3 regions of the Faecalibacterium sp. DFI.5.82 genome follow, and region 2 is predicted to be linked to each of the others. Evidence: predicted binding sites of a transcription regulator. Region 2 holds the regulator's gene; each other region holds the start of a gene.
What was found. Region 2 encodes Rex, which represses fermentation and respiration genes when NADH is low (regulators of the CRP and FNR family bind a similar motif). Its sites were predicted from a motif close to ATTGTTAANNNNTTAACAAT; they were not measured.
Positions count from the first base shown of each region.

Region 1: fucO (lactaldehyde reductase) is a predicted target of Rex. The motif match lies at 7,665-7,684, and genes of this name have one in related genera.
Region 3: P0G09_RS04665 (phosphoglycerate kinase) is a predicted target of Rex. The motif match lies at 9,012-9,031, and genes of this name have one in related genera.

Region 1 covers NZ_JARFIS010000001.1:46,237-57,036, forward strand. The annotation lists gene P0G09_RS00230 (polyribonucleotide nucleotidyltransferase) at 1-1,859, shown strand, start outside; gene P0G09_RS00235 (GntR family transcriptional regulator) at 2,013-2,393, shown strand; gene P0G09_RS00240 (ABC transporter ATP-binding protein) at 2,386-3,114, shown strand; gene P0G09_RS00245 (hypothetical protein) at 3,108-3,977, shown strand; gene asnB (asparagine synthase B) at 4,035-5,609, opposite strand; T-box leader at 5,753-6,015, opposite strand; gene P0G09_RS00255 (transcriptional repressor) at 6,029-6,505, opposite strand; gene P0G09_RS00260 (GntR family transcriptional regulator) at 6,799-7,458, shown strand; gene fucO (lactaldehyde reductase) at 7,752-8,900, shown strand; gene P0G09_RS00270 (putative ABC transporter permease) at 8,971-10,269, shown strand; gene P0G09_RS00275 (IS30 family transposase) at 10,318-10,800, opposite strand, start outside.
Region 2 covers NZ_JARFIS010000011.1:54,321-65,120, reverse strand. The annotation lists gene P0G09_RS12825 (MATE family efflux transporter) at 1-663, shown strand, start outside; gene P0G09_RS12820 (ATP-dependent Clp protease proteolytic subunit) at 695-1,381, opposite strand; gene P0G09_RS12815 (redox-sensing transcriptional repressor Rex) at 1,635-2,276, shown strand; gene P0G09_RS12810 (thymidine kinase) at 2,369-2,977, shown strand; gene P0G09_RS12805 (extracellular solute-binding protein) at 3,520-4,890, shown strand; gene P0G09_RS12800 (sugar ABC transporter permease) at 5,055-5,981, shown strand; gene P0G09_RS12795 (carbohydrate ABC transporter permease) at 5,993-6,850, shown strand; gene P0G09_RS12790 (AraC family transcriptional regulator) at 6,930-7,745, opposite strand; gene P0G09_RS12785 (glycoside hydrolase family 28 protein) at 7,906-9,462, shown strand; gene P0G09_RS12780 (glycoside hydrolase family 88 protein) at 9,466-10,611, shown strand; gene P0G09_RS12775 (hypothetical protein) at 10,781-10,800, opposite strand, start outside.
Region 3 covers NZ_JARFIS010000002.1:228,906-239,705, reverse strand. The annotation lists gene P0G09_RS04710 (sugar transferase) at 1-213, shown strand, start outside; gene P0G09_RS04705 (NAD-dependent epimerase/dehydratase family protein) at 210-1,214, shown strand; gene P0G09_RS04700 (glycosyltransferase family 1 protein) at 1,217-2,320, shown strand; gene P0G09_RS04695 (glycosyltransferase) at 2,330-3,304, shown strand; gene P0G09_RS04690 (glycosyltransferase family 2 protein) at 3,320-4,318, shown strand; gene P0G09_RS04685 (EpsG family protein) at 4,331-5,479, shown strand; gene P0G09_RS04680 (glycosyltransferase) at 5,491-6,447, shown strand; gene P0G09_RS04675 (glycosyltransferase) at 6,461-7,444, shown strand; gene P0G09_RS04670 (flippase) at 7,445-8,893, shown strand; gene P0G09_RS04665 (phosphoglycerate kinase) at 9,161-10,369, shown strand; gene tpiA (triose-phosphate isomerase) at 10,572-10,800, shown strand, end outside.

The DNA of each region.
Region 1 (10,800 bases), on a different contig from region 2:
GTGAGCGCGCCATCCTGACCAGCCGCGTGGTGGACCGCCCCATGCGCCCGCTGTTCCCCAAGGAGATGCGCAACGATGTCTGCATCACCATGACCGTGATGAGCCTGGACCCCGATTGCAGCCCTGAGATCGCCGGCATGATCGGTGCATCTCTGGTCACCGCTGTGTCTGAGATCCCCTGGAACGGCCCCATCGGCGGTGTTCAGGTGGGCCTGGTGGACGGCGAGATCGTCCTGAACCCCACCCAGGAGCAGCGCAAGGTGAGCGACCTGGCCCTGACCGTTGCCGCCACCATGGACAAGATCGTGATGATCGAGGCCGGTGCCAACGAGGTGGACGAGGACACCATGCTCAATGCCATCAAGGCCGCCCACGTTGAGATCAAGAAGATCATCACCTTCATCAACGGCATCGTTGCAGAGCGCGGCAAGCCGAAGATCGACTTCCAGGTGGTGGGTCTGGATATGGACGTGTTCCACGCCATCCAGAACAAGTATCTGGACGACTTCAAGGCCGCTATGGATACCGATGACAAGAATGTGCGGGATGCTGCCCTGCTGCCCATCATGGACAAGATCGCTGAGGAGTACCCCGACCTGTCTGACGCAGATCTCGACCTTGTCAGCTACAAGATGCAGAAGTACGTTGTCCGCCGCTGGCTGCTGGATGAGGGCAAGCGCGTGGATGGCCGCGGCATCAACGAGATCCGCCCGCTGGCTGCCGAAGTGGGCATCCTGCCCCGGGTCCACGGTTCCGGTATGTTCACCCGCGGCCAGACCCAGGTGCTGACCACCTGCACCCTGGGCGGTACCAAGGACAACCAGCTGATGGACGACCTGACCGACGAGCAGACCAAGCGTTACATCCATCACTATAACTTCCCGCCGTATTCTGTCGGCGAAGCCCGCGCACCCCGCAGCCCCGGCCGCCGCGAGATCGGCCACGGCGCACTGGCAGAGCGCGCTCTGGTTCCCGTGCTGCCCTCTCTGGAGGAGTTCCCCTACACCATCCGCTGTGTCTCTGAGGTCCTGAGCTCCAACGGCTCCACCTCTCAGGCTTCCATCTGCGGTTCCACGCTGGCTCTGATGGATGCCGGTGTGCCCATCAAGGCACCTGTTGCCGGCATCTCCTGCGGCCTGATCACCGAGGGCGACCGCTGGATGACCATGCTGGACATTCAGGGCGTGGAGGATTTCCACGGCGATATGGACTTCAAGGTGGGCGGCACCCGCAAGGGCATCACTGCCATCCAGATGGACATCAAGATCGATGGCCTGACTTACGATATCATTGCCGAGGCCTTTGAGAAGTGCCGCAAGGGCCGCCTGTACATCCTGGACGAGATCATCAAACCCGTGATCGCACAGCCCCGTGAGGAGCTGAGCCGCTGGGCTCCCAAGATGTTCAGCATGATGATCCCCACCGATAAGATCAAGGACGTGATCGGTAAGGGCGGCAAGGTCATCCAGGACATCTGTGCCACCTGCAACTGCAAGATCGATGTGCAGGAGGACGGCCATGTGTTCGTCTCCGCCGTGGATCAGGAGGACGCAAAGCGCGCCATCTTCACCATCAAGACCATTGTGGAGGACCCCGAGATCGGTGCCATCTACAAGGGCAAGGTCACCCGCCTGATGAACTTTGGTGCCTTTGTGGAGATCGCACCGGGCAAGGAAGGGCTGGTGCACATCTCCAAGCTGGACACCAAGCGTGTGGAGCGCGTGGAGGATGTGGTCGCCGTGGGTGATGCCATCGTGGTCAAGGTCACGGACATCGACCAGCAGGGCCGCATCAACCTGAGCCGCCGCGATGCCATTCTGGCGCTGGAAGCCAAGCGCGCCGCGCAGGAGCAGCAGTAATCCATAAATCAGAGGGACCCCACAGCCGGTTGGCTGCGGGGTCCCTTTTTGCTGTCCGAAAAAATTTTTGGGTTTCCTCTTGACAGAAATGCAAAAATGTGTATTATTGTATTAGTTGCTTAATACAGCAACACATAAGGAGGGCAAAGCAGAATGAGTGAACAGTTTGATGCCAGCCGCCCGATCTATGCCCAGCTGGTGGAACGGCTCAAAGCCAGAATTCTGGCGGGCACCTACCCGCCGGGGGGCCATCTGGATTCGGTGCGGGATCTGGCCGCAGCTGCCGGGGTCAACCCCAACACGATGCAGAGGGCTCTGGCCCAGCTGGAAAGTGAGGGCCTTGTGCGCACCGAGCGCACCAGCGGACGCTACGTCACGGAGGATACGAATTTGATCGAACAACTGCGGGCTGCCGCCGCCCATGACATCGCGGCAGATTTTCTGGAGAAGATGCGCAGCATCGGCTACACGCCGGAAAAGGCGGCAGCCCTGTTGGAGCACTGGGATACAGAGGAGGTAGAACCCCATGAGTAAAGTGCTGACCTGTGAAAAATTGACAAAAGTATACGGAAAGGAAAAGACCGCGCTGGACGGTATCGATCTGGAGCTGGATTTTGGCCGCATCGTAGGGCTGCTGGGCCCCAACGGCAGCGGCAAGACCACCCTGCTCAAGCTGGCCAATGGTCTGCTGCAGCCCACGGAAGGCCGCATCCGGATCGCGGGCATGGCCCCCGGCCCGGAGACCAAGGAGCTGGTCTCCTACCTGCCGGATGCCGACTGGCTGCCCGACTGGATGCGGGTGGAGGAGCTGGTGGAGATGTTCCGGGATTTTTACGGCACGCCCAGTCAGGCCAAGGCTTACATCGGCTTTGATGCCGACAAGGCCAATGAGATGCTGGCCCGGCTGAACATCGCCCCCAATGCCCGGCTCAAGACCCTTTCCAAGGGCAACAAGGAGAAGGTTCAGCTGGTGCTGGCCATGAGCCGCAACGCCCGTCTCTACCTGCTGGATGAGCCCATCGGCGGCGTGGACCCTGCGGCCCGGGACTACATCCTGAACACCATCATTTCCAACTACAGCAAGGACGCGACTGTTGTCATTTCTACCCACCTCATCGAGGACATTGAGCCGGTGCTGGACGAGGCTGTGTTCCTGAAGGACGGCAAAATCTTTGCGCACCGCGCTGTGGATGATATCCGCGAGACCGAGGGCAAGAGCGTTGATGCGTATTTCCGGGAGGTATTCAAATGCTGAAGCAATTGTTGAAATATGAGTTCAAGGCCACCAAAAGCCTGTACTTCGGGCTGTATCTGGCGCTGGCGCTGCTGAGCGTGGTGCTGGGCGTGACCTTCCGGCAGGAACACGCGCTGGCTCACAGCACAAGCTTCCAGAATCTCGAAGTGATTCTGATGATCGTGTATGTCTCTGTCATCTTCGCCATTGCGGTGCTCTGTTTTGTCAGCACGGTCCAGCGCTTTTATAAAAATCTGCTGGGACGTGAAGGCTACCTGATGCACACCCTGCCCGTGACCGAGACCCAGCTCATCCTCTCCAAGCTCCTCACCAGCATGGTCTGGGTGCTGTGCAGCGGCCTGGTGGGCATCGTCTGCATCACAGGGATGGTCAGCATCGGTGTGCTGGACGCGGAAGTCCTCGGCACGGAGAACTGGGACAGCTGGATGCAGCTGTGGGGGATGCTGTATGGGGAACTGGGCGCGAAGTTCTGGCTGGTGACGTTCTGGACCATCCTCATCAATCTGGCCCGGCTGGCAAGCCTCATCCTCTGCGTTTATGCTGCCTGTATGATCGCCCATCAATTCCCCAAGCATGTGATGGTGGCCGGGATCCTCGCGTTTATCGGCCTGAACATCGTGGAGACCCAGCTCGATAAGCTGCTGGGCACGAATGATGTGAGTATGATCGTGGATGTCACGTACCGGGTCGTGGATGTGAACGTGACCGGTGTGAGCTATGGAGTGACCCCGATGCGCTGGCTGACGGCGGCACTTGGAACAGACGTTGGCTATCTGTTCTGCTTTGCCGTGACTGCAGCCATTGCGGCGGCATACTTCTTCCTGACCCGGTGGCTGATGAAAAATAAACTGAATCTGGAGTAAACAAAAAGGCGGTGTGCCCGGAGCGGACACACCGTCTTTTGCTGTCTGGAAAAAGGATTACACGCCGGAAGCGCCGTAGTTTGCCAGCACACGAGCAGAAGGATCGTTGACGTTGCAGCCGGGCCATGCCTTGTTCGGCATCCAGAAGCCCACGATGGTGCGGCTCTGGTCGTGATAGTATTTCTCGAAGATCTCGCGGTAGAACAGGCTCTCCTTGGTAAAGGGCATACAGTGGGCCGAGTAGTTTGCCCGGCGGAGCTGGAACTCCTCATCGGTGTACAGGCCCTCGGCGTACTCCTTGATGTCGTCCACCATGCTGTGGCCCACGGCATCGGAGAAGGCGGCCTTTTCGCGCCAGAGGATCTCCGGGGGCAGCCAGTCGCCCTCAAAGGCCTTGCGCAGCAGGTACTTGCCCTTGCCGTAGCTGTTCAGCTTCTTTTCGGGGTCAATGGCCATGACGTAGCGCACAAAATCCAGATCGCCAAAGGGCACGCGGGCTTCGATGCTGTTGGCGGAGATGCAGCGGTCGGCCCGGAGGACATCGTACATGTACAGCTCCCGGATGCGCTTCTGGCTCTCCTGCTGGAAGGCATCGGCGGTGGGGGCGTAGTCGGTGTACTTGTAGCCGAACAGCTCATCGGAGATCTCGCCGGTCAGCAGCACGCGCACATCGGTCTGCTCGTGGATGGCCTTGCAGAGCAGGTACATGCCCATGCTGGCGCGGATGGTGGTGATATCCCAGGTGCCCAGCAGCCGGATGACCTCCTCCAGGCTCTGGATGACCATGTCCCGGTTGATGATGATCTCATGGTGTTCGCTGCCCAGATAATCGGCGGTCTGGCGGGCATATTTCAGGTCGATGGCATCGGTGTCCATGCCGATGGCAAAGGTGCGGATGGGCTTGCCCAGCTTCTTGGCTGCAATGGAGCAGACCAGCGAGGAATCCAGACCGCCCGAGAGCAGGAAGCCCACAGGGGCATCGGCATCCAGACGCTTTTCCACGCCTGCGATCAGCTTTTCGCGGATGTTCCGCAGGGTGGTCTCCATGTCATCCTCCATGGGGGCGGGCACGTCGGCAATGTCCTCATAGCGGACAAAGCGGCCATCGCAGTAGTAGCTGCCGATGGGAAAGGGGCGGATGTCGTCGCACCAGCCGATCAGGTTCTGCATCTCGGAGGCAAAGGCGATCTGGTGGCTGGACTTGGAATAGCCGTAGAACAGCGGACGGATGCCGATGGGGTCGCGGGCTGCGATCAGCCGGTCCTTGCGGGAATCATACAGAATAAGCGCGAACTCGGAGTCCATGTGGCGGAACATATCCAGACCGTACTCGTAATACAGCGGCAGCAGGATCTCGCAGTCGCAGTCGGAGGCAAACTTGTAGCCCCGGCGCTTCAGGATCTCCTTCTCAAAGCGGAAGCCGTAGAGCTCACCGTTGCAGACCACGCAGTCGGCACCGCGGTAGAAGGGCTGCATCCCCTCCGGGGTCAGGCCCATGATGGCAAGGCGGCCAAAGCCCATCAGACCAAAAGGCCCTTCCACCACACGCTGGTCGTCCGGCCCGCGCATCACGGTGCGCAGCAGATACTCCTTGAATTTGGCGGCACTCAGGTCGTGCCCCGTGTAACCCATAACACAACACATATTTCTTACCCCTCTCTCTCTAAACCTCTCCGTCAATGCTTCGCATTGCCACCTCTCCTGATAGGAGAGGCAAGTTTCCCGGTGACTGAGAGGTTTTTGCAAATAAAAAAATACGGCAGCCTTCATCCCATTGCTAGGACGAATGCTGCCGTATCCGTGGTGCCACCTAAATTACCGGTGCGCGAACACACCAGTCACTTTTGTGTACTCTCCCCGTTGAAAGCACTGCCGCGATAACGAGCGGCTGCCGTCGGCCCCTACTAACTGCCCGAAGCAGGTTCAGGGGGAAGCTCACGGGGGTTCGTTCGGGGCTCATTCTCTGTGCGGCTTCCACCGGCCCGCACTCGCTGCAAAAGAACCTTGAGCACTTACTTTTCCCGATCAACGCTTTTCCTGCCTGCATTGTATCACGGCTCTTTGTCCGTGTCAACACAGTGTTCGCATTTTTGTGCGGTCTGCCCCGGATGGGGGCTGTTTTGTGCGCAGCTGCGGCACAATCCGTACAAAACGCTGCCCTCGCACTGCAGGGTGAAGCCGTGCTCTGCCATCAGATGGGCACGCACCTCATCCATAAAGTGGCAGTCCAGGTGATAGATGCGCCCGCACTGCACGCACTTCAGGTGCAGATGCTCGCGGCAGTGGCGGCCCTCGTCCACATACTGGAACACGGCCTTTTCGCCCTTATCGGCCACATATTTCATAATGCGCTGCTCGCCTGCCAGCTTGTCCAGATACCGGTACACCGTGGTGGGATTGGGGCTGGCCCCCTCTGCCTCCAGATGTTCCAGAATGTTGGATGCACTGACCGCGTGCTGGCGGTTGTTGATGAGATAATCCAGGATCAATTGCCGGGTTTTGGTGTTGTACCCCCCGCGACCTGCCATGGTATCAGCCTTCCTTTCCAGGTCAAGTGTACCACAATTTATCCTTCGATGCAAAACAAGAACGAAACACTGGCGACAAGCACAAAAAAACTGTTCAATTTATAGCAAAATAATGCATGATATCTGTTCAAAACGGAAAAGCTCCCAAAGTTTTCAAAAAAGTCTTGTAAACATTGTCCGGATATGTGATAATAATGTTAATGATTACTTGGATTATTTAAGGGATACAAGCTGTCCGGCGGGCGACTGATTGCTGCCTGAATGGTCCTGCTTGCGAACTAGGAGATAGAACAATGAAAGAGATGGATTCCCAGTCAAAGCTCAGCCTGAAGCTGCAGGCTTACCAGTACCTGAAAACGAAGATTCTGAACTGCGAGTACCGCCCCAACGAATTTCTGAACGAGCAGAAGCTCTGCGCTGAGATGGGCAACATCAGCCGCACCCCCATGCGTGACGCGCTGGGCCGCCTGGAGCAGGAGGGGCTGATCACCATCCTGCCCAAAAAGGGGCTGATGGTCTCCGGCATTACCGAAGAGGATGTGCACAGCATGTTCGAGATGCGCCTGCTGGTGGAGCCTTACGCCCTGCGCACCTACGGCAACCTGATCCCCCGGGAGCAGCTGGAGGCCTACACTGAGCTGATGCACCACCCCGAGCGGATCGACGACTTCTGCAAATCCGACGATGATTTCCACGAGCTGCTGATGAGCAGCCTGCCCAACAAATATCTGCGCTCTGGCTATGACCGCATCACCGGCCTGAACACTCGTTTCCGCATTATGACCGGTAAGGTGAGCATGATCAATCAGGATCAGACCTGTGAGGAGCATCTGGAAATTCTGAATGCCGCCCTGAGCGACAACTGGAACACCGCCGCCGATGCGCTGCAGCATCACCTTGAGCTGGCCCGCGATAAGGCCGAGGGAGTCATCAAGGTCATCCGGCTGTGGTAAATGAAACGATAAAAACGCTGTATCACTCCTTCCGGCATCGCTGATGCGATGCCGCCTCCCTCTCAGAGGGAGGCTTTTGCGTTGGCCGCCGCGTTAAGGCTCCCTCCTAGAGGGAGCTGTCGGGCGAATGCGAGACTGAGGGAGTGGTACAGCGTTTTCTTTTGCTGGAAAGTGTAAAAAATTCATAGAAATCAAAAGAAAAGTACATTGAATATTGTTTAACAATGTGGTATCCTTAACAACAGAGAGAGCCCGCTGGCAGGCGGGCAGAATGATTTTGGAGGAAAATAATTATGGCTGATCGCATTGTTCTGAACACCATTTCCTACCATGGCCACGGTGCCATTGAGAACATCGTTCCCGAGCTGACCACCCGCGGTTACAAGAAGGCTTTTGTCTGTTCTGACCCCGACCTGATCAAGTTTGGCGTGACCAAGAAGGTCACCGACCTGCTGGATGCTGCAAACTTCGCCTACGCTGTTTACAGCGAGATCAAGCCCAACCCCACCATCGCCAACGTGCAGGACGGCGTGGCAGCCTTCAAGGCTGCTGAGGCAGACTGCATCGTGACCATCGGCGGCGGCTCCTCCATGGATACCGCAAAGGCCATCGGCATCATCATCAACAACCCCGAGTTCGCGGATGTGCGCTCTCTGGAAGGCGTGGCTCCCACCAAGAAGCACGCTGTGTTCACCATTGCCGTGCCCACCACCGCCGGTACTGCGGCTGAGGTCACCATCAACTACGTCATCACCGATGTGGAGAAGAAGCGCAAGTTCGTCTGCGTGGACACCAACGATATCCCCGAAATCGCTGTGGTCGATCCCGATATGATGTCCTCCATGCCCAAGGGCCTGACCGCCGCCACCGGTATGGACGCTCTGACCCACGCCATCGAGGGCTATATCACCAAGGGCCACTGCACCATCTCCGATATGTTCCATCTGGAAGCCATCAAGCTCATCAGCGAGAACCTGCGCGGTGCCGTGCAGAACACCCCGGAGGGCCGCGAGGGCATGGCTCTGGGCCAGTACATCGCCGGCATGGGCTTCTCCAATGTGGGTCTGGGCATTGTCCACTCCATGGCACACGGTCTGTCCGCTCTGTATGATACCCCCCACGGCGTGGCCTGCGCCATCCTGCTGCCGGTGGGTCTGGAGTACAACAAGACCGTTGCCGGGGAGCGCTACCGCGCGGTCGGCAAGGCCATGGGCGTGAAGGGCATCGACGAGATGAACGATGTCGAGGCCGCCGATGCCACCATCGCCGCTGTCAAGCAGCTGAGCGCAGATGTGGGCATCCCCGCAAACCTGCAGGGCATCCTGAAGGAAGAGGACATCCACTTCCTGGCCGAGTCTGCTTTTGCAGATGCCTGCCGCCCCGGCAACCCCCGCGATACCAGCGTGGAGGAGATCGAGGCACTGTATAAGAGCCAGCTGTAATTCGTAAACTGAACAAAGAGGGTCGGGAACACCGCTTCCCGGCCCCTTTTTGTTCCGGGAAAGGAGCGCTATGAACCTGAATCTCTATACTCTTTGTGTAATTTATCTGGTATATTCCTTTTTAGGCTGGGTAGGCGAGACCGTTGTTGCAACCGCAAAGGGCCGCCGATTCACCAACCGCGGTGTGGCCTCCGGCCCCTTCTGCTTTGTGTACGGCACGGCAGGAGTGCTTATCACCATCGGTCTGAACGACCAGCGCGCCAGCCTGGCGGCGTTGTTCTTCGGCAGCATGATCTATGCCACGGTGGTGGAGTGGCTGACTGCCAAGCTGCTGGAACGGATCCACCACCGCCGCTGGTGGGACTACTCCGATAAAAAGTTCAATCTGGACGGCTATGTCTGCCTGCAATACTCCCTGCTGTGGGGTCTGCTGGGCATGGCGGCAGTCCGCTGGGGCAACGACCTGCTGTTCCGGCTCTGCGCCCACCTGCCGCCGCTGCTGTTCCACGCTGTGGTGTGGGTCGGCATGGCGCTGGCCGTCCTTGACCAGATCTCTGCCATGGTGGTGGTCAGCCGGTATGCGAACCGCCACCCACGGCTTGAGCAGCTGAATCGGGAGCTGGGCAGGGGCTCGGAGAGGCTGCGGCAGAAAATTACCGCCAGCGTGGAAAAGCGGATCCAGCGGGCGTACCCTGCTGCGGCGCGTCCGGAGCCCACCACCAGTGCCGAAAAGCAGCTCTCCCTTGCCGACCTGCTCTGGCTCTTTGTCATCGGGGCTTTCCTCGGAGATGTGGTGGAGACCATCTTCTGCCGCATCACCGCCGGGGTCTGGATGAGCCGTTCCAGCCTGGTCTGGGGCCCGTTCAGCGTGGTGTGGGGGCTGGCGCTGGTGCTGGCCGCCATCCTGCTGCGGGGCGGTGAACAGAAGAGCGAGAGCCGCATCTTCTGGTTCGGTGTGATCCTGGGCGGTGCGTATGAGTATGTGTGCAGCGCCGTAACAGAGCTGCTGTTTGGCACCGTGTTTTGGGATTACAGCGGCTTCAAGTTCAATCTGGGCGGGCGCATCAACCTGCTGTACTGCTTCTTCTGGGGCATTGCGGCCGTGACCTGGATCCGCTATGGCTACCCGCTGGTGGCAAAGGGGATGAAGGCAGTCAAGCGCAGGATCCGTCCCTGGATGACCGCCCTGCTGGCTGTGTTCATGGCCGTGAACCTTGTGACCAGTGCGTTGGCGCTGGCCCGCTACGATGCCCGCACCAGCGGCGCGGCTCCGGCCAATGCGGTGGATGTGCTGCTGGATGAGCATTTTGACAATGCCCGGATGGAGCGCATCTACCCCAACGCCAAAAAGGTGGAGAAGGCTGGGTAAAAATGGCCATTTGTCAAGAGTAAATGCACAAAAAAGCAAAAATATTTTTTATGATGCCAGAATGAGGGCGATTTCTTCCCGGAAAAGCTGCTCGGAGCACAGATAGCCGAACATTTTGCGGGGGTAGTTGTTCAGCCAGTCCTCGATCCGCTTGGTCTCCTCGTAGGAGATCGTGCTCAGGTCGGTGCCCTTCGGCAGGTGCCGACGTATGAGGCCGTTCTGGTTCTCATTGGATCCGCGCTCGCTCGGCCGGTACGGGTGGCAGTAGTAGACCTCGGTGCGAGGGCCTCGGCCGGTGATGCTGCGCTCGATCCCGGCGGCGTCGGCAAACTCGCAGCCATTGTCGCAGGTGATCGACTGGAAGATCAGCGGGAACACTTTGGAGCCGACTTTCTTCTCGAGGGTGTCGAGGGCAGCGACGACGCTGGCGCTCGTCTTATCCGGCGAGGGGATGATGATCTCACGGCGGGTCTTGCGCTCGGTCATCACAATGTAGGTGTTGCTGACGCCTTGGCAGCTCTCGACGCTGTC
Region 2 (10,800 bases):
AGGCGCTGGTTCATTTTTGACTCATCGCTGCTGAAAAAGACCATCAGCTACGGCTGGACCAGCGCCATGCAGCAGGCCACTGTTCAGCTGGGCAAGATCGCCATTCAGGCCATCGTGAACACCATGGGTGTCAACGCCATGGCAGCCTTTGCCGCCGCAGGCCGCATCGATGACTTTGCCTATGTGCCCCAGCAGAACATCGGCCATGCCACCACCACCCTGATGGCCCAGAACCGCGGTGCAAGCAAAAAAGAGCGTGTCCGCGCCAGCTTCTTCTGCGGCCTGAAGCTGGAGTTCCTCTACGCCATTTTTATCACCGCTGTCTGCTTCTTCTTTGCCGAGCCCATCATCCGGCTCTTCGTCACCGATGCCGCCGTGGTGCATCTGGGAGTGCGCTTTTTGAAGCTGGTCTCTCTGTTCTACCTGATGCCCTCGCTGACCAACGGCATCCAGGGCGGCTTCCGCGGCCTGGGCGACCTTAAGATCACCCTGAACAGCAGCACGCTCAACATGGCAGGCCGTGTGGCGGCCGCTGCCGTCTTTGTGCTGCTGATGAAGATGGATATTGAGGCCCTGCCGTACAGCTATGTTGTGGGCTGGATCCTCATGCTGGTCTATGAAGCCCCCATGATGGTGAAGTATCTGCGGAAGGGCGATCTGTAAGCCCGACACCGCCCCGGGCAGGTCTTTTCTCTCACTCAGTCCGCTCGATCTCCCGGTACAGCCATTCCAGTGCATCAGAGATGCCGCCCAGCTGATCGATGAGCTTTTCCTTTACGGCCTTTTTGCCGTCCAGCATGGTGCCCACGTCCATCACCAGCTCACCGGTGCGGAGCATCAGCTCCGAGTAGCGCGCTGCCGTAATGCCGCTGTGGCCCGCCACAAAGCCGGTGATGCGCTCCTGCATCTGCTCGAACCACCGCATGGTCTGGGGCACGCCCAAAATCATACCGGAGTGGCGGACCGGGTGCACCGTCATGGTCGCCGTGGGCACGATAAAGCTGCGCCGGGCGCTGACTGCCAGCGGGATGCCGATGGAGTGGCCCCCGCCCAGCACAACCGTGGCACTGGGCTTTGAGATGCTGGCAATGAGTTCTGCCAGCGCCAGCCCGGCCTCCACGTCCCCGCCCACGGTATTGATGAGCACCAGCAGGCCCTCCACAGCGGGGTCCTCCTGCACTGCCACCAGCTGCGGGATCACATGCTCATACTTGGTGGTCTTCTGGCCCTGCGGGGCCTCCACATGGCCCTCGATCTGGCCGATCACGGTCAGGCAGTGGATGGCATGGGGGCCGCGGGTGCGCCACACCGTGCCCAGATCTTCCAGCTGCTCTTTCTCCAGCCGCTGCTGTTCGGTGGTTTCCTTTTCATATTCCGGCATGTTGGCTCCTCCTCAGGGTGTTTTTTTCAGTGTTCCCGGGGATCGAAGCAATATGCGGCGGCTAAGATTTCTTTACTTTGAAAAAAATTGGCCCAGAGGATTTGACATTCTGTCTCATTGCAGTATACTTTATACTAAGAATAAGATTGACAAGTATATATCATTATTGTTCAGAAACTGTCTTAATCGCCGGTGCACCTTGCAGGGCGCAAAGAGACCGGCATTCCCTTTGGATGAAAGGAGAACCATTTCCATGAACAATCCCGGCAAAGCTTCCCTTCCGGTGATCAAGCGCCTGCCCAAGTACTACCGCTACCTGCGGACGCTGAAGAACGACGGCATCACCAGCATCTCCTCCCGCGAGCTGGCCGCCCAGATGGGCACCACGGCCTCTCAGGTGCGGCAGGATTTCAACTGCATCGGCGACGTGAACGGCCGCCAGGGCATCGGCTACTCGGTGGAGAACCTGCTTTCCATCCTGGAGCATCTGCTGTTCGGCAACGGTGACCTGCTGCCCACCATCCTCATCGGCTGCGGCCGGTTGGGCAAGGCAGTCAGCCGCTTCATCACCACCGACACCAACGGCTACAAGCTGATCGCCGCCTTTGACAATTCCCCCAGCGAGGTGGGCAAAGAGATCAACGGCATCCGGATCTTACACGTTGACGAGCTGGAGGCCTTCTGCGCAGAGCATAAGCCTGAGGTGGCTGTGTTCTGTGTGCCCCGCAGCGGTGCGGAGGAGCTCAGCGGCCGGCTGGTCGAACTGGGCATCAAAGGCTTCTGGAACTTCTCCCACTATGACCTGTCGGTGCCCTACCCCGAAGTGGTGGTGGAGAACGTCCACCTGGGCGACAGCCTGATGAGCTTGGGTTACCGCCTGCGCAATCAGGACTGATCTATCATCTATTCATAACGTATCACAGAAAACAGGCAGCCCTCTCCCCCCGAACGAGCAGAGAGGGTTGCCTTTTTATGAGGAGAGCAACTATGGCGAAGCTATACTTCCGATACGGTGCCATGAACAGCGGCAAAAGCACCGCGCTGATGCAGGTGGCCCACAACTACGAAGAGCAGGGGATGCGGGTGCTGATCCTGAAGCCCCAGGTGGACACCAAGGGCGGCGGCGAGCTGGTCAGCCGCCTGGGCGTGCGCCGCAGGGCCGACCTGCTCATCCCGCCAGAGGTGGATGTGTTCGAGGCCGTGCGCGCCGCTTCTGCCGGGGAGCAGCCGCTGGCCTGTGTTCTCTGCGACGAGAGCCAGTTCTTTACCCCGGCACAGGCCGAGCAGCTGTTCATGGTCACGGTAGACCTGAACATCCCGGTCATCTGCTACGGCCTGCGGTCAGACTTTTCCCTCAAGGGCTTCCCCGGCTCCACCCGTCTGCTGGAGCTGGCCCACACCATTGAGGAGATGAAGACCATCTGCACCTGCGGGCGCAAGGCCACCTGCAACTGCCGCAGGGTCAATGGGGAGTTCGTCTTTGAGGGCGAGCAGGTCGCCATCGATCTGGAAAATGATGTGCAGTATGTCAGCATGTGCCCCCAGTGCTATTTCAAGGCACGGCGGGCGTTTTACGCCAAACGGAACGCACAGTAAGTGTCGATTTCCGGCAGGCACAGGAGCCCTCTCCTGCGTGAGATCCCAGATCTCCCAAAAGATTTTTACAGTTTTCAGAGCGCTGCCCAGCCGGGCGGCGCTCTTTTTTGCCTGCCGCCTTCCAAAGTGATATATCAGTTGTATCCCACGGCGAACGTTTTTTGCACAATTGATATATCAGTTTATAAAACAGCGATATCGTCACTTTTTTCACATGTTGTATACAACATTATACCGTCAATTTCGCAAAAAGTTACAAAACCATTGCAATTTTAGAGGTTCTGCCACACTCTCTCGGCCCGTTTCTATGCAATCTATCCAATTATGCAGATTGTATATTTTTTCGCTCCAAGTTTATTCATTTCGGCAATGCCGTCAAATCGCCGCAAATCACGAGAGCAATATTTGTTCGTTTTTTGTCCGTATCACTTCAATTTACATCTTTCTTTTTCCCAGCCCTTTTGTTATCATATTTGTATACAACGAGCCTTGTGCAGAAAGGCCCGCTCGATGTTTTTTGATTTATTAGGAGGAGAACAACAATGAGCAAGGCAATTTCCCGTCGTGATTTCCTGAAGGTCACCGGTGCTGTTGGTGCAGCTGGTCTGCTGGCTGCCTGCGGCGGCAATGGCGGCGCTGCTTCCAGCACCGCTTCTTCCGCAGCCGAGGCTGCTTCCGTGGCTGGCTTGAGCAGCGATCCCGTTACCCTGACCATGAGCTGGTGGGGCGGCGAGTCCCGCCACAACGCTTACCAGGAGGCCCTGAAGGCTTTCTCTGCTGAGCACACCACCATCACCGTCAACCCCACCTTCGCTGCATGGTCCGGCTGGGAGGACACCATGTCCACCAAGTTTGCAGGCGGCGTGGCTGAGGATGTCTGCCAGATCAACTGGAACTGGCTGTACAACTACTCCGGCAACGGCCAGACCTTCCTGGATCTGAACAGCGTCACCGATTACCTGGATATGTCCCAGTGGGACGACGCAAAGCTGGGTGCCTGCAACGTTGCAAATGCACAGCAGTGCGTGCCCATCTCCATGACCGGCCGTATCTTCTACTGGAACATGACCACCTTTAACAAGGCTGGCATCACCGAAGTTCCCGCCACTGAGGATGACCTGTTTGCAGCCGGCAAGGCTTTCCAGGAGAAGCTGGGCGATGATTACTATCCCCTGCACCTGGGCGCATACGACCGTATGATCCTGATGGTGTTCTACCTCGAGTCCAAGTACGGCAAGGACTGGGCAGATCCCACCACCTCTACCCTGAACTACACCGCTGACGAGATCGCCGAGGGCATCGACTTCATCAAGAGCCTGGTCGACGGCCACGTCATCATGCCGCTGCCCACCTACTACGGTGCAAACGGCGACGGTGCTACCCACCAGTCCAACGAGTGGATCACCGGCAAGATCGCCGGCATCTTCGAGTGGGATTCCGCTGCTTCCAAGTACCAGGACGCTCTGGACGAGGAGAACAAGCCCGGCTTCACCGTTGGTGAGGAGATCAAGTTCGGCGATTACAACGGCGGCTTCTCCAAGGTCTCCATGGGCATGGCCATCACCAAGACCTGCAAGAACCCCGCTGAGGCTGCTACCCTGATCGAGTACCTGTGGAACGGCGACGGCGCTGCCATCATGGGTTCCGAGTGCGGCATCCCCGCTTCCAAGGCTGGTCTGGCTACCGCTCAGGCCGCCGGTAAGATCAACGAGCTGGTCGCTGAGGCAAACGGCAAGGTCATGAGCTTTGTTTCCTGCCAGCTGGATCCCCTGTTCGAGTCTTCCGATCTGAAGGCTACCGGCACCGGCACCTATCAGGAAGTGTTCGATACCGTCGACTACGACAACAAGAGCGGTGCAGATGTCGTTGACGTTCTGCTGGACGGCATGTCTGCTGTTGGCTACACTGTCTGATCTTCTTTGCTGACCTGAGTCAAATTACATATCAGGGGCATCGTCCACCCGTAGGCCCGATGCCCCTTTTTTCTCAGGCACAGGTTACAATTCTCTGACAAATCTGTTGCCAAAGTGTGACATAAGGTTTGTTGCACTGATTTTCACCAAAGGAGGATCCCCGGATGAAAGAAAGCAAAGCGCCCTCTCTCGGGCGTACCCCCGCACAGAAGTTCCTGGATAAGTGGCAGGGTCTGATCTACCTGATCCCCTGGATCATCGGCTTTGTCGTGTTCAAGGCCATCCCCTTCGGTCAGTCGCTGTATTACAGCTTCACCGACATGAACTTCTTCAACGGCATCCACCAGTACGGCGTGATGAACTACGTCACCGCCTTCTCTGATGCCAAGGTCACCAAGGCTCTGGTCACCACCTTCAAGTACGCGTTCATCACCGTGCCCCTGAAGCTGATCTTTGCTCTGTTCATCGCATACATCCTGAACTTCAAGATCGCCTGCGTGAACCTGTTCCGTACCGTTTACTACATCCCGTCCATTCTGGGCGGCTCCGTTGCCATCGCCGTGCTGTGGAAGGCCGTTTTCCGTGATGATGGTCTGGTCAACACCATCATCCGCGCCATCACCTTCGGCCACGCACAGGGCCCCTCCTGGCTGAGCGACCCCAACTATGCGCTGTGGATCATCTGCTTCCTGCGCATCTGGCAGTTCGGCTCCGCCATGGTGCTGTTCCTGGCCGCCCTGAAGGGCGTGCCTGCAGACCTGTACGAGGCTGCCACCATCGATGGTGCCGGTAAGTGGAAACAGTTCTTCTCCATCACTGTTCCCATGATCACCCCCATCATCTTCTACAACCTGGTCACTCAGATCTGCCAGGCTTTCCAGGAGTTCAACGGCCCCTTCATCATCACCAACGGCGGCCCGCGCAACTCCACCACCCTGATCTCCATTCTGGTTTACAACTACGCCTTCAAGTCCAACCAGATGGGCATGGCTTCCGCTCTGGCCTGGATCATGTTCGTGATCGTCTGCATCCTCACGATCATCGCCTTCACCAGCCAGAAGAAGTGGGTCTACTACTCGGATGAAAGGTAAGGTGTGACAGTATGGGAATGAAAGCATCCAACGCCATTGCGACGTTTTTTAAGTATCTTGTCCTAATCCTGGTGGGCCTGATCATGATCTATCCCCTGCTGTGGATGGTCAGCGCTACCTTTAAGGACAACAGCGAGATCTTTGCAGGCATCGGCCTGTGGATCAAGAACCCCACCCTGGAGGGCTACAAGAACGCGCTGAACAACTTCGGCGGTTCCATCAACATCCTGCAGGCCATGCTGAACACTTATTCTTATGTTCTGCCCAAGGTCATCTGCACGGTGGTCTCCTCCTGCATTGCAGCTTACGGCTTTGGCCGTTTCGACTTCCCGGGCCGGAAGATCCTGTTCAGCATCATGCTGGCCACCCTGTTCCTGCCTCAGGTCGTTCTGAACGTTCCTCAGTTCCTGCTGTACACCAAGTTCGGCTGGGTCAACAGCCCGTTCTATCTGGCCATCTGGGTCCACACTGCATTTGCAACTGAGACCTACTTTGTTTACCAGCTGGTGCAGTTCATGCGCAATGTCCCGCGCGATCTGGACGAGGCTGCCGCCATTGATGGCTGCAACTCCTTCCAGACCCTGTACAAGGTCATTGTCCCCATGCTGATGCCCGCTCTGGTGTCCTGCGCACTGTTCCAGTTCATGTGGAGCTGCAACGACTTCATGGGCCCCCTGCTTTACGTGCAGACCCCTGCAAAGTACCCCATGTCCCTGTTCGTCAAGCTGTCCATGGACGGTGATACCGGCTTTGCCTGGAACCGTATCCTGGCCCTGTCCCTGATCTCCATCCTGCCGCAGCTGATCGTTTTCTTCTGTGCACAGGATCAGTTCGTCGAAGGTATCTCCGCCGGTGCTGTCAAGGGCTAAGCACCCCCTCTGCGGACAGAACCATTGACTTTCGATGAATAAGCAACGCCCCCTGTGCTGTGCACAGGGGGCGTTGTTCTTATCCACGGTGGCTCTTGCGGTACTGCAGCGGCCCCGTTCCCATCGTCTCGCGGAACACGCGGCGGAAATGGGCGGCGGAGGCAAAGCCGGTCTGCTCGGCCACCGCGCTGATGTTCAGGTCGGTGCTCTCCAGCAGACGCTGGGCAGCCTCGATGCGGCGGCCATTGATGTAATCCACAATGGACTGGCCCGTGACCCGCCGGAACAGTCGGCTCAGATAATAGGGCGACAGGTAGAACCGCGCAGCCACATCTGTCAGGGAAAATTTCTGCTGGTAGTTGGCTGCAAGGTAAGCGCAGATCTGTTCCACCGTCTCGTTGCGGGGGCGGATGTCCTGCTTTTCACTGCGGCACTCCTGCTCCACATAGTGCAGGATGAGGGTCAGATAGATCATGCCGGGGCTTTCCGGCTCGCTCTCGGCGCTCTGCATCATGCCCAACAGGGTGCGCAGGCGGCCTGACCACTGCACCGGGCCGTACAGGGCCGTTTGTGCTCCCGGCTCGAACAGCGGCATGAAATCCCGCTGCATCAGGTTTTTGAGCACCGGGAGAACGCCCGCGGGGAACCGGCAGCCGAGGAGCTCGGGGGCAATGTGGCCCGCCTGCTGCAGCAGGCCCCCGCCGGGGCCCAGCAGCAGCACACAGCCCGGGTTCACCAGCAGGCTCTCGCCGCCCCGCACCAGCGTAAAGCTGCCGCCGGACACCAGAATGATCCGGCAGATCTCCTCCTCCTCAGCCAGCTCATACTGGCCGGTCTGGAACCGCAGCGCCTTTGCCGTTACCCGGCCGCTCCATTTTTCCCGTTCCGCTTTCATCCGCACACCCCATTCAACAGTTTCTTTTTCTCAGTGTACCATGCCCACCACCTGCGGGCAACCCCCTACTCAAACACACTTTACATGGTCAAGTGTAAAACATGCCCGCCACCTGTGGGCAACCCATAAATCTTTCAACATCCAAGGAGGCATCCTGTTTATGAAGCTTTCCCTGATTCGTTCCATGACCCGCAGTGCCGTGTTCGAGCTGGAAAACGGCCTGTGCTATCGTCCGGCTCATCCCTTCACCGTCCAGCTGAACGGTGAGACTGTTTACACCGCCTGCGAGACCAATGTGTTCTCCCTGTTCAGCCTGCTGCCCGGCATCCCCTACACGGTTGCCGTGCAGGCTGAGGGCGAGACCCTGACCCTCGATTTCACCACTGAGGCTGAGACCTTCTTTGTAGACGCATCCCGCTACGGCCTGGTGGCTGATGGCACCACCGACAACACCGGCAAGCTGCAGGCTGCCCTTTCCACCTGCCCCAAGGGCGGCACGATTTATGTGCCCGCCGGGCGCTACCGCACCTCCAGCCTGTTTATGAAGAGCTGCACCACCCTCTACCTGGAAAAGGGCGCTGTGCTGCTGGGCGACAACGACCGCACCCACTATCCCATCCTGCCCGGTGTCATCCCCAGTGAGAACGAGGTGGATGAATATTACCTGACCGGCTGGGAGGGTAACCCGCTGGACAGCTTTGCCGGTCTGCTGAACATCACGCAGGTGCACGACGTGGTGGTGACCGGCGAGGGCACGCTGGACTGCGATGCCCAAAACGGCGACTGGTGGATCAACCAGAAGGTCAAGCGGATCGCATGGCGGCCCCGCGCGGTGGCCGCGGCGGACAGTGAGAATGTCTGCCTGCACGGCATCACGGTGCAGAACAGCTACTCCTGGACCATCCACCCCATCTTCGTCAAGCATCTGGATCTGCTGAACTTCAACATCAACAACCCCTACAACGCCCCCAACACCGACGGCATCGACCCCGAGAGCTGCGAGTACATCCGCATCATCGGTGCGAACATCCATGTGGGTGACGACTGCATTGCCATGAAAGCCAGCAAGGTGTTCCTGGGCATGAAGCTGAAAAAGAGCTGTGAGCACACTGTGATCCGGAACTGCCTGCTGGACAAGGGTCATGGCGGCATCGTCATCGGCAGCGAGATGAGCGGCGGCGTGAAGGATATGGTGGTGACCCAGTGCCTGATGGACCACACCGACCGCGGCCTGCGGGTCAAGACCCGGCGCGGCCGCGGCAACACCGCCGTCATCGACGGGCTGGTGTTCCGCAATGTGGAGATGCGCGGTGTCAAGGCTCCCTTTGTCATCAACATGTTCTATTTCTGTGACCCGGACGGCCACAGCCCCTATGTCCAGTGCCGCGATGCTATGCCGGTGGATGAGTACACCCCCAAGCTGGGCAGCCTGACCATGGAGGATATCGTGGCCACCGACGCACAGTTCGCGGGCTGCTACTTCGACGGCCTGCCTGAGCAGCCCATCGAGCGCGTCTCCATGAAGAATGTCACCATCACCTTTGACCCCAACGCCGAAGCCGGTCAGGCCGCCATGGCGGACAACCGCCCCAACGTGAAAAAGCTGGCCATCTACGCGGAGAACGTCAAGGAGATCGACCTGCACAACGTCAAGATCACCGGCTACGAGGGCGAGCGCCTGCGCTTTGCCAATGTCGGCCATTTCGAGGAGGACTGACCCATGACCCATGAAGAAATTCTCACCCTGCTGGGCGATTATGTGGACTACCTGATCGCCAATTCCAGCGCCGAGGCCCCCATGTGGAACATTGAAAAGGTGCGCAGCGGCAAGCCCAACAAGTGGAACTACATCGACGGCTGCATGATCACGGCCTGCCTGAGCCTGTACAAGACCACCGGGGACGAGAAGTACCTGAGCTTCTCCAAGGACTTCATCGACTTCTTTGTGCAGGAGGATGGCTCCATCAAGACCTATGACCCCAAGGAGTATAACCTGGACAACGTAAACCAGGGCAAGAACCTGTTCACCCTGTACGACATCTTCGGGGATGAGAAGTACCGCCGGGCCATTGACACCATCCGCAGCCAGCTGCTCACCCAGCCCCGCACCAAGGAGGGCAACTTCTGGCACAAGGATATCTACCCCTGGCAGGTCTGGCTGGACGGCACCTACATGGCCCAGCCCTTCTACATGGAGTATGAGACCCGCTACAACAAGATGCAGGGCTGCATTGACAGCTACAAGCAGTTTATGAACATCAAAAAGCACATGCGGGACGAAAAGACCGGCCTGTACTACCACGGCTACGACGAGAGCCGCCAGATGTACTGGGCTGACCCCGTGACCGGCTGCAGCCCCAACTTCTGGCTGCGGGCCATGGGCTGGTTCATGGTGGCCATGGTGGATGTGCTGGAGCGGATGGACGAGCAGCTGTACAACGAGTACCGCGGCATCATGGCACAGCTCCGCCAGACCATTGAGGATGTGCACAAGTTCCAGGACGAGGAGACCGGCATGTTCTGGCAGGTGATGGATCACCCCGGCGTGGAGGGCAACTACCTTGAGACCAGCGGCACTGCCCTGTTCGCCTATGCGGTGCTCAAGGGCGTGCGCCTGGGCTACCTGCCCAAGCGGATGGCTGCCTGGGCTGAGAAAGCCTTCTACGGCACCTGTGACAGGTACCTCTCCAAGAACCCGGACGGCAGCCTGCAGCTGGATGGCATCTGCCTGGTGGCAGGTCTGGGCGGCAAGGACCACCGCGACGGCTCCCTGGCCTACTACTTCAGTGAGCCTGTGGTCTGCAACGATGCCAAGGGCGTAGGCCCCCTGGTGCTGGCCTACACCGAGATGATCGCCCGCAAGTAATACACGACACAGCAAAAAACGAACCGCCATGGTGACAGATGCCATGGCGGTTCGCTTTTACACTTTTTTCTTCGAGCACCCATCGTCCGGGTGCACATTCAGTATACCCGGACAGGTGCCCCCTGTAAAAGGTATCTTTTGTATTGCTGTGATATGTTTTTTGTATGGCTCACACTTCCGTGTGGGAGG
Region 3 (10,800 bases), on a different contig from region 2:
TACCGGCAGTACGAGAGCCATCACAAACGCCGCCTTTCCATGAAGCCGGGAATTACCGGCCTGTGGCAGGTAAGCGGCCGCAGCGATATTGATGATTTTGAAGAAGTGGTCAAGCTGGATGTCCAGTACATCGACAACTGGTCCATCTGGATGGATATCTACCTGCTGTTCAGGACGGTGGGCGTTGTGTTTGACCGGAAAGGGGCAAAATGAATTATATTCTTTTTGGTGGATCTGGTTTTATCGGCACCCATCTCATTCATTTGCTGCTGAAGGAGTGCGTCAGACCCGGCGACGTGATCTACGACCTGGATCTTGTGATGCCCGGGGAAGAGGGCGTGGTGCCGGGCATTGTGGAAAAGAACGATGGGGTGCAGTATATCCGGCTGGATGTGCGCAAGCCCATCGATTTTGAGTTCGCTCCGACTCCGGAGGATGTGATCTTTGATCTGGCAGCGGTCCACCGCACCCCCGGCCACCCGGAAGAAGCCTATTTTGAAACAAATATCCGGGGCGCGGAAAATGTGACCGCATTTGCGGAAAAATACGGCATCCGGAAGATCCTATTCACCAGCTCCATTGCACCCTATGGTGCGTCTGAGGACCTTAAGACGGAGGAGACTCTGCCAACTCCCAACACGCCGTATGGGATCAGCAAGCTGGTGGCAGAAAAGATCCACCAGATCTGGCAGGCCCGTGATCTGGCCCGGGAGTTGACCATCGTGCGGCCAGGCATCGTTTATGGCAAAGGGGAGCACGGCAACATGACCCGCCTGTACAGGGGGCAGAAGAAGGGCTACTTCTTTTATGCCGGCCGGAAGGACACCATCAAGGCGTGCATCTATGTCAAGGAGCTGGTGCGCTTCTTCAAGTACCGGATGCTGGATCATTCTTTCCCCGGAGCAGAGATCTATAACTGTACCTACGAGCCGGCCTATACCATTGAAGAGATCTGCGATACAATGCAGAAGGCGACCGGCCTGCACCGCCATGTGCCGTTGGTGCCTGCCGGACTGCTGCTGTTTGCGGCGGGCATTCTGGGACCCATCGGGGGCAAAAAGGTGGGCATCCATCCCGCCCGTGTCCGGAAACTGATGGTATCCACCAATGTCTGCGGCAGAAAGCTGGCCGCCACTGATTACAAGTTCCACTATACGCTGGAGGAGAGCTTCCGGGACTGGTTCGAGGATTGTGACCGCAAGGAGCTGGTATGACCATGGAGCAGAATGCACAGCCCATCCGTGTGGCTCAGATGATGACGGATATGAACTACGGCGGTGTGGAGATGGTGGTGATGAACTACTACCGCCACATGGACCGTTCCAGAGTTCAGTTTGATTTTTTCGCGCTGGAAGGTTCGACCCTGCCCCAGCGGGAAGAAATCGAACGGCTGGGCGGCCGGGTGTATGTGGTGCCAAAATATACCCACCTGACGCAGTATGAACGGGAGATCGGGCGGCTGTTCCGTCAGAACGGATACCAGATCGTTCACTCCCACATGAACACCCTGAGCGTGCTTTCCCTCTGGGGGGCAAAGCGTGCAGGGGTGCCCAACCGGATCGCGCATAACCATTCTACGGTGGGCAGGGGAGAAGGAGCAAAAAATGTGATGAAGTACCTGCTCCGTCCCTTTGCCGCAGTGTATCCCACCCGGCTCTGTGCCTGCTCCAGAACGGCAGGCAGCTGGCTTTATGGTGAAAAGCCTTTCCGGGTGTTCAACAATGCCATTGAGCTCGACCGCTTTACTTATGATGCCGCCAAACGGAAAGCCGTCCGGCAGGAGCTTGGCCTGGGGGATGAACTGGTGCTGGGCCATGTCGGACGGTTCTGCTATGCCAAAAATCACGAATTTCTGCTGGATGTAATGGCGGAGGTCTGCAAGCAGCGGCCGGATGCCGTTTTATTGCTGATCGGAGAAGGGGAAAACGAGGCCGCTGCCCGTCGGAAAGCGGAGGCGCTGGGGCTGCAAAGGAATGTCCGCTTTCTGGGCCGACAGAGCGATCCCGCAAAGTTCTATCAGGCCATGGATGCCTTTGTTTTGCCCTCGCGGTATGAGGGGCTTGGAATCGTGCTGATCGAGGCACAAGCGGCGGCATTGCCGGTCATCTGTTCCACAGAGGTGCCGCAGGAGGCTCAGGTCCTGCCCGAGATGCAGTACCTGAGCTTGCAGGAAAGCCCGGCAGTCTGGGCGGATGCGGCGATCCGGGCTGCAGAAAATGCCCGGCGGCGGGATACCTCTGCTGAGATGCGGACAGGCGGCTTTGATATCGTCACCGAGGCGAAGAAGCTGGAAGAGTTTTACTTCGACCTGCTGAAATGAGGAGATAAGATGGACCCTTTGGTAAGCATCATCGTTCCTGTTTATAATGTAAAGCCATATCTGAGCCGCTGTGTGGACAGTCTACTGGGGCAGAGTTATCAGAACATGGAGCTGCTGCTGGTGGACGACGGCTCCACCGATGGCAGCGAGGCCCTCTGTGATGAATATGCTGCGCAGGATGCCCGGGTGCGGGTGCTCCACAAGAAAAATGGTGGTCTGTCCGATGCCCGCAACGCTGGTGTGGACGCAGCAAAGGGGGAATACCTCTCTTTTGTGGATGGCGATGACTGGGTGTCACCTTATTACATCGAGAACCTGTACCGGGCACTGGAGCAGGCGGGAGCGGATTTTTCAACCAGCTGTTTTGAAGAGGTGTTCGAGGGCCAGCCGATGCAGTCCGTGCCCACAGAGCGTCTGGAAGCATTCGAGATCCTGAGCCGGGAGGAATGCCTGCGCCGCATCCTGTATCAGGAGGGCATGGAGGTGACCACCCCCACCAAGCTCTATAAGCGTGCACTGTTTGAGGGCGTGCGCTACCCGGTGGGCAAGCTCTATGAGGATATCCCGGTCGCCTACGAGGTGACAAAGCGTGCCCATAAGGCGGCACATATCGCAAACCGGGATTACTATTATTTCCAGCGGGGCAGCAGCATCCAGAATATGGCCTTCAACCCCAGAAAGCTGGATAGTGTGCGGCACTGCCACGCGCTGATGGAAAATGTGAAGCGTGATTTCCCCCAGTTGAGCCGTGCGGCAGAATGCCGCTATCTGAGCAATGTCTGCAATATCCTGTTCCAGATTCAGGACAGGCAGCATGAAAAGATTGAAAAGGCCCTCTGGCAGGAAGTGAAAAAATACCGCCGGAACGTTCTGCTGGATCCGCAGGCCCGCAAAAAGGCCAGGCTGGCGGCGGCACTTTCCTACAGCGGCTATGCCATGACCCGACGGGTCTATGAAAAAACGCAGTGGCGTGGAAAAAAGTAAAGTGGAGGGATCCGGTTGGAGGAAAGAAAACCGCTTGTATCGGTCATTGTGCCGGTCTATAATGTTTACCCGTATCTGCGGGACTGTGTGCAGAGCGTGCAGGCGCAGAGTTACCAGAACTGGGAGTTGCTTTTGGTAGATGACGGCTCCACCGATGGCAGCGGGGAACTTTGTGATGAACTGGCTGTGGAGGATGGCCGCATCCGGGTGTTCCATAAGCCCAATGGGGGGCAGTCTGATGCCCGGAACGTTGGGTTGCAACAGACGCAGGGAAAATATTTTTACCTGCTGGACAGCGATGACCTGATCCGCTCCACAGCGTTTGACCAATTTGTGGAGCGCTGTGAGGCAGATGGTGCTGATGCAGCCCTGACCCCGCTGGAGATGTTCTCGACAGAGCAGCCGGAGGGACGGACGGAAAATCCGCACCAGATCCCAGAGCTGCTGAACCGGGAAGAGACCATGCGCCGGATGCTGCTGCATCAGGGCATCGGGCATGGGGCAGGCGGCGTTTTCTTCCGGAGGGAGGTTTGGGGAGATCTGCAGTTCCCCGTTGGCATCCTGTACGAGGACTATGCGGTGATGTACCGGGCCATTGCCCGCTGTGCAAAAGTGGAAGTGTTTCCGGAACCGATGTACGATTACCGCATCCATACCGGTTCGACCATGAAGAGCGGCATTGCCGAGAAGAATCTGGTCATTCTGGATGTGGGCGAAGACGTGACCCGCTTTATTGCGGAAACGGTCCCTGTGCTGAAAGCAGAAGCGGAATACCTGCAGCTGGTTACATACCTGAAGACACTGAAAGGCATTCTGGATGGCGGCTTTGGCAGCTATCCGGAGGCTCAGGCACGGATCTGCCGCTTTGTGCAGGAACACCGGGCGCTTGCCCGGCGGCCCTGGGCCAAAAGAGCAGACCGGATCAAGGTGGAAACACTTCTGATCAGCAAGCGGCTGTTTTATGCCGTTTATGGGCTGGGAGAATGGAAAAATAAACACACAGTCGAAAAATAAAATGGAGAAGTTATGCTGATTTATCTGGGGGCTTTTGCGGTTTCTGTGGGCATTGCCGCCTATGGCGAGCACCTGCGGACGAAGAAAAACAACGAGAAGGGCTTTTATCTCTGCTTGGCGCTGGCGGTGCTGGTGATGGCGGTATTGGCAGGCTTGCGGGACCCGTCCATTGGCACGGACAGCGTGGTGTATGAGGGATGGGTGGCGGATGCAAAGCTGCAGGATGGTCTGCTGGCCTGCATCCGGCAGCGGCACAAAACAGAGCCGCTGTTTATGACGCTGGTCTATCTGGCGGCCCATGTTTTTGGTGATGTCCACTGGCTCTACTTTATGGTGGACCTGCTGGCCTGCGGCCTGTTTATGATCGGGCTGGTGCAGTATAAGGAGTATGTCTCTGTACCCTATGGCTGGCTGGCTTACCTCTGCCTGTATTATGGCGATACTTATAATGCCGAGCGGCAGTCTGTGGCGCTGGGTGTGGCATTTCTGGCGTTCAGCTTTGCGTGGAAGAAAAAGTATCACTGGGCGGTCTTACTGCTGGCGGTCTCCTGCCTGTTCCACAATGCCACCTTTATCTCGTTTGGTGCGCTGCTGATCTATATCCTGCTTCAGCATTTCGACAACTGGTGGGTCAAGGGTGGCCTGGCGGCATTTTCGGTCTACCTTGCCTTCTTCAGCAAGGCTGTGGTCAGGCTGGCCCTGAATGTGGACTTCATTGATCGGCTTTACGGATATTATTATGATGCCAATGCGGGCGGCTTCACGCTGAATCCCATCATTGTGCGTCTGCCGTTCCTGATCCTGCCCATTGTGCTGTACCGCTGGTACGCAAAAGAGGAAGGGGCGGGCCATCGCCACTTTACCCGCTCGGATGCCGATTTCTGGATCGTGATGATCCTGATCGAAATGGCAACGGCCCAGCTGCGCAACATCAATGTGCCGCTCTACCGCATTTGCCTGTATTTTGCGTTCTTCCGTTATCTCGCCATTGGCCGTGTGGTTAAGTGCGTGGAGGATGAGCGTCTGCGCAAGCTGCTGAAGGCTGCCATGTGGGGAATGCTGGTCATCATCTGGATCTATCAGGCGTATATTCAGGGCAACAATGCCATTTGTCCGTACACCTCGGAGATCCTCCACATCGGCAGAGAAACATTCTTCTGAGGGAACTGAACATGGAGACAGAGTTGATCAGTGTCATTGTCCCGGTCTACAATGTGGAGCGATATCTTCGCCGCTGCGTGGACAGCATCCTGCACCAAACCTATCGGAATCTTGAGGTCCTGCTGGTGGACGATGGTTCCACCGATGCCAGCGGAGCCATCTGCGACAAATATGCCGCACAGGAAGAACGTGTAACAGCAGTCCACCAGAAAAACGGGGGACTCTCTGCAGCGCGCAACGCGGGACTCGAACGGGCACAGGGAACGTATCTCTGCTTTGTGGACAGTGATGATTTTCTGGACAGCCGGATGCTGGAAACGCTTTGTCGTGACCTGCAGGAACAGGATGCGGACGTGGCTGTGGTGGGCTTCCGGATGTTTGAACGGGAGGAAGCGCTTGCCCCGGCTGAACTCACTGTACCGGTGCAGTGTATGACAGGCCGGGAGGCCATCCGTAGCACCCTTGTCTCGGATGAGCTGGGGGATTTTGCCTGGAACAAGCTCTACAAGCGGGAGCTGTTCCGGGATATCCGCTATCCGCTGGGGCGGATGATGGAGGATCAGGGCACGACATACCGCATTTTTCAGCAGTGCAGCAAGGTCGTATACCGCCCGGTGCCGCTGTATTATTACTATCAGCGCCCGGACAGCATCCTTCACCGCAGGAACATGAAGTTCTACGAGGATAAGCTGGATATGGGCTATCAGAAATATCAGGCCATCCGGGAAGCATACCCGGGAATGTCAGAAAATGATGCCGCCATGCTGAGCGTGGTGGAGCACTGCTATCCGTATCTGATGCAGGACACGGAGCGCCGCGCAAAGATGGAGGCCTTTCTGCAGGAGTGTGACCCGGCGGCGGCAAAGCTGCTCTGCACCAGCAGCCAGCGGAAGTATCAGCTGCTCAGATGCAGCCGGAGGCTGTATGCAAAACTGTTCCTGCTGAAAAACGGCCCGGCGGCAAAATAAGGGAGGATAATTTGTGCTGAACGATACCGTCAGTATCATTGTGCCGATCTATAACAAAGAAAAGTATCTGGAAAAATGTCTGGACAGCATCCTTGGTCAGACCTATCGGGATCTGGAGATCATTCTGGTGGATGATGGGTCAACAGACAACTCTCTTTCCATCTGTCAGCGCTACGCGGAAAAAGATCTGCGGATCAAGATATACCACAAGCCAAACGGTGGTGTTTCTTCTGCGCGAAACTTGGGATTGGAAAAAAGTACAGGCACGCTGATTTCTTTTGCTGATCCGGATGATTCACTCCACGCCGAGTGCATAGAACGGCTTAAAAGAGTGCTGGATGAGACCGGTGCGGAGATTGCTTATTGCTACGGTCTGGATCTTCTGGGCACGACCGGACGAACGCAGACGAAGAGCGATGAGACGGAGAAAGTCAGTGTTATGCCGGTCAGACGATATGACTGGAACAACCGGAAGGCACATACAGTGTGCTGGGGTGCGCTCTACCGCCGTGCGGTTACACAAGACGTTGTGTTCGATACTGATTTAAAAATTGGTGAGGATACGCTGTTTCTTGCAAAATGTATCCGACAGGCAGAAAAAATTGCCTGCATCGACAAGGCACTTTACTATTACTATGTCAACGATGACTCGGTGACGAGCGGGCATTATTCGGCAGGAAAACTGACAGAGCTGAAGGCATGGCGGCGTATCTGTGAAGTGTTTGCAGATGAACCGTTCGTGTATCGGTCTGCACGGGCCGGATATGCGCTCCGGTGCAGAGAAATTGTGGTGAAATACTGCAAGGATGATGCTTTTATGGAGCAGGCGTGTGCTGAAGCGGAACGGGAGTTTAAGAGAAATGCCGGCCCCCTTTTGGCAGGCAGGCTTCGTGCAGGGCAGTATCGGTATTTTATAAAAACGTTGTATTCGTATCTGCTCTGGAATAGCTGGCTGAAAAAGAAACAGGCCAGAAAAACTTACGAAGTGGAGATCTGAATGAAAAAATCCCTCAGTCTGAATGCAGCAATGAGCGCGTTCAAGACACTGATGAATATTATCTTCCCGCTCATCACATTCCCTTACGCTTCCAATGTTCTTCAGGTGGAAAACCTGGGCAAAGTGAACTTTGCAAGCTCCGTCTGCGGGTATTTCCTGCTGTTTGCAGGCCTTGGCATCTCCTCCTATGCGGTGCGTGAGGGTTCCCGCTATGTAAACGATCGGGAAAAGCTGTCGGCTTTTGCATCGGAGATGTTCTCCATTAATATGATCTCCACGGCCCTGACCTATGCGGCATTGGCGGTGACGATGCTTTTCTGGACAAAGCTCCATGCCTATACCGACCTGATGCTGGTGCTGAGTTTACAAATCTTCTTTACGACCATCGGCACCGAATGGGTGTTCACGATCTTTGAGGAGTATACCTATATCACCATCCGAGGTATGCTATTTCAGGTCCTGTCCATTTTCATGCTGTTTGCCTTCGTCAAGACCCGGGATGACTACTGCATCTATGCAGGCATCACGGTGTTTGCGGCGGTAGGTGCCAATGTGCTCAACTTTTTCCGGGCCCGGCGGTACTGCACCATCCGGCTGACAAGAAAGATCGACTGGAAAAAGCACCTCAAGCCCATCCTCATCATCTTTGCATCCACGCTGGCAACGACCCTTTACGTCAGCTCGGATACCACGATTCTGGGCATTCTGGGAACAGATTACAATGTGGGCATTTACTCGGTGGCGGGTAAGATCTACGGCATTGTAAAGAATCTGCTTTCGGCGGTGCTGGTGGTGTCTATTCCGCGGCTGTCCCATTATGCGGGCGTGGGGGACAAGGCAAACTTCAACAAGCTGTTCAACAATATCTTCAACGCGCTCATCGTGGTGGTGGCTCCGGCTGTGGTGGGACTGTTTGCCCTCAGCCGGGAGGTCGTCCTCTTTATTTCCGGGGAAAGCTATCTGGATGCGGTGATGCCCCTGCAGATCCTGAGCCTTGCCCTGATCGTCTGCCTGTTTGGCTGGCTGTACAATTCCTGCGCGCTTCTGCCCTGCGGAAGAGAAAAGGAACTGTTCTGGATCACGCTGGTCAGCGGTCTGCTGAACGTGGGGCTGAACATCCTGCTCATCCCGCGGTTCCGGGAGAATGCGGCAGCCTTTACCACCCTGCTGGCAGAGCTGTGCTCCATGATGCTCTGTATCCGTTGCTCCAGGGGTCTGGTCGCGGTCTCAGCTGACCGGCGCACCGTTGGCTCGGTGCTCTGCGGTTGTGTGGGCATCGTTCTTGTCTGTACCGGGGTCAAGGCACTGGCTCTGCCCAATCTCATCTGCATTCTGGCGGCAGTGCTGGGCTCAGTGGCTGCATACGCAGCCATCCTGCTGGGCATGAAAAATCCGCTGGTGCTGGAATATCTGGAAAAAGCGAAGCAGAAGTTCCGGAAAATATCCTGAATGGACAGGACCCGCTGTGGGGGCGAACACTCCCTGCGGCGGGTCTTTTTCAGAAAAAACGGCGTTTTTTGGTGCGTTCCGGCAAAATCACCACATTTCTTTGCTTCTGCAACAAATGTTTGTTAATAAATTATCCATCCCCCGTCCTTGCAATACACACGCTTTTTGTTTATAATAAGGATGTACGGGGAAGTTCGCAGTGCGCGGCCCCCGATGAAGAGCAAAATTCGATTCCGAACGAAAAGAATTTGAGAGGAGTTTGTTACCATGGGTTTAGGTAAGAAAACGATCGACGATCAGAATTACTGCGGCAAGAAGGTCCTTGTCCGCTGCGATTTCAATGTCCCGATGAAGGACGGCGTGATCACCAACGAGAACCGCATCAATGCGGCTCTGCCCACCATCCAGAAGCTGGTCAACGATGGTGCTAAGGTCATCCTGTGCAGCCACCTGGGCAAACCCAAGAACGGCCCCGAGGCAAAGTTCAGCCTGGCACCCGTTGCTGTGGCTCTGAGCGCAAAGCTGGGCAAGACCGTTGTGTTCGCTGATGACGACAACGTTGTGGGCGAGAACGCAAAGGCTGCTGTTGCCGCAATGAACAACGGCGATGTCGTTCTGCTGCAGAACACCCGTTTCCGCAAGGAAGAGACCAAGAACATGCCTGAGTTCAGCCAGGAGCTGGCTTCTCTGGCAGATGCATACGTTGACGATGCATTCGGCAGCTGCCACCGTGCACACTGCTCCACCGCAGGTGTCACCGACTACATCAAGGATACCGCTGTCGGTTACCTGATGGAGAAGGAGATCAAGTACCTGGGCAACGCAGTCAACGATCCCGTTCGTCCCTTCACCGCCATCCTGGGCGGCGCTAAGGTCGCCGATAAGCTGAACGTCATCTCCAATCTGCTGGAGAAGGTCGATACCCTGATCATTGGCGGCGGCATGGCTTACACCTTCGTCAAGGCTCAGGGCTACGAAGTCGGCAAGAGCCTGTGCGACGATACCAAGCTGGATTACTGCAAGGAAATGATGGCCAAGGCCAAGGAGAAGGGCGTGAAGCTGCTGCTGCCTGTGGACGCAGCCTGCATCAAGGACTTCCCCGATCCCATCGATGCTCCCGTGGATGTCACTGTGGTGCCCGTCACCGCCATCCCTGCTGACATGGAGGGCTGCGACATCGGCCCCGAGACCATGAAGCTGTTTGCCGATGCTGTCAAGGCATCCAAGACCGTGGTGTGGAACGGCCCCATGGGCGTGTTCGAGAACCCCACCCTGGCAGCTGGTACTCTGGCTGTTGCCAAGGCTATGGCTGAGAGCGATGCTACCACCGTGATCGGCGGCGGCGACAGCGCAGCAGCTGTGCAGCAGATGGGCCTGGGCGACAAGATGACCCACATCTCTACCGGCGGCGGCGCTTCTCTGGAGTATCTGGAGGGCAAGGAGCTGCCTGGTATCGCTGTGATCCAGAACGCATAAGCATCTGAACCAGCATCACTGAGGTGCGGCGGCATATACGCCGCCGCACTTTTTATTTTGGGTAATAAGATCTCTCAGCCTTGCCGACGTTCGCCAGCTCTCCATCCGGGAGGCAGGAGATGTCGTTTATCCTGCCTCTCCTGCCGGGAGAGGTGGCACCGAAGGCGGCGGGGAGATATTTTGTGATAAGGAGATCGTTAGAATGGATAAGGCAAAGCGTAAGGCAATCATTGCAGGCAACTGGAAGATGAACAAGACCGCCACTGAGGCAGCCAAGCTGGTGGACGAGCTGATCCCCGCCGTCAAGGATGCTTCCTGTGAGGTCGTTATCTGCACCCCCTACACCGATCTGGTCACCGCTGTGGAAAAGACCAAGGGCACCAACATCCATGTGGGTGCTGAGAATGTCCACTTTGAGAAGTCCGGTGCGT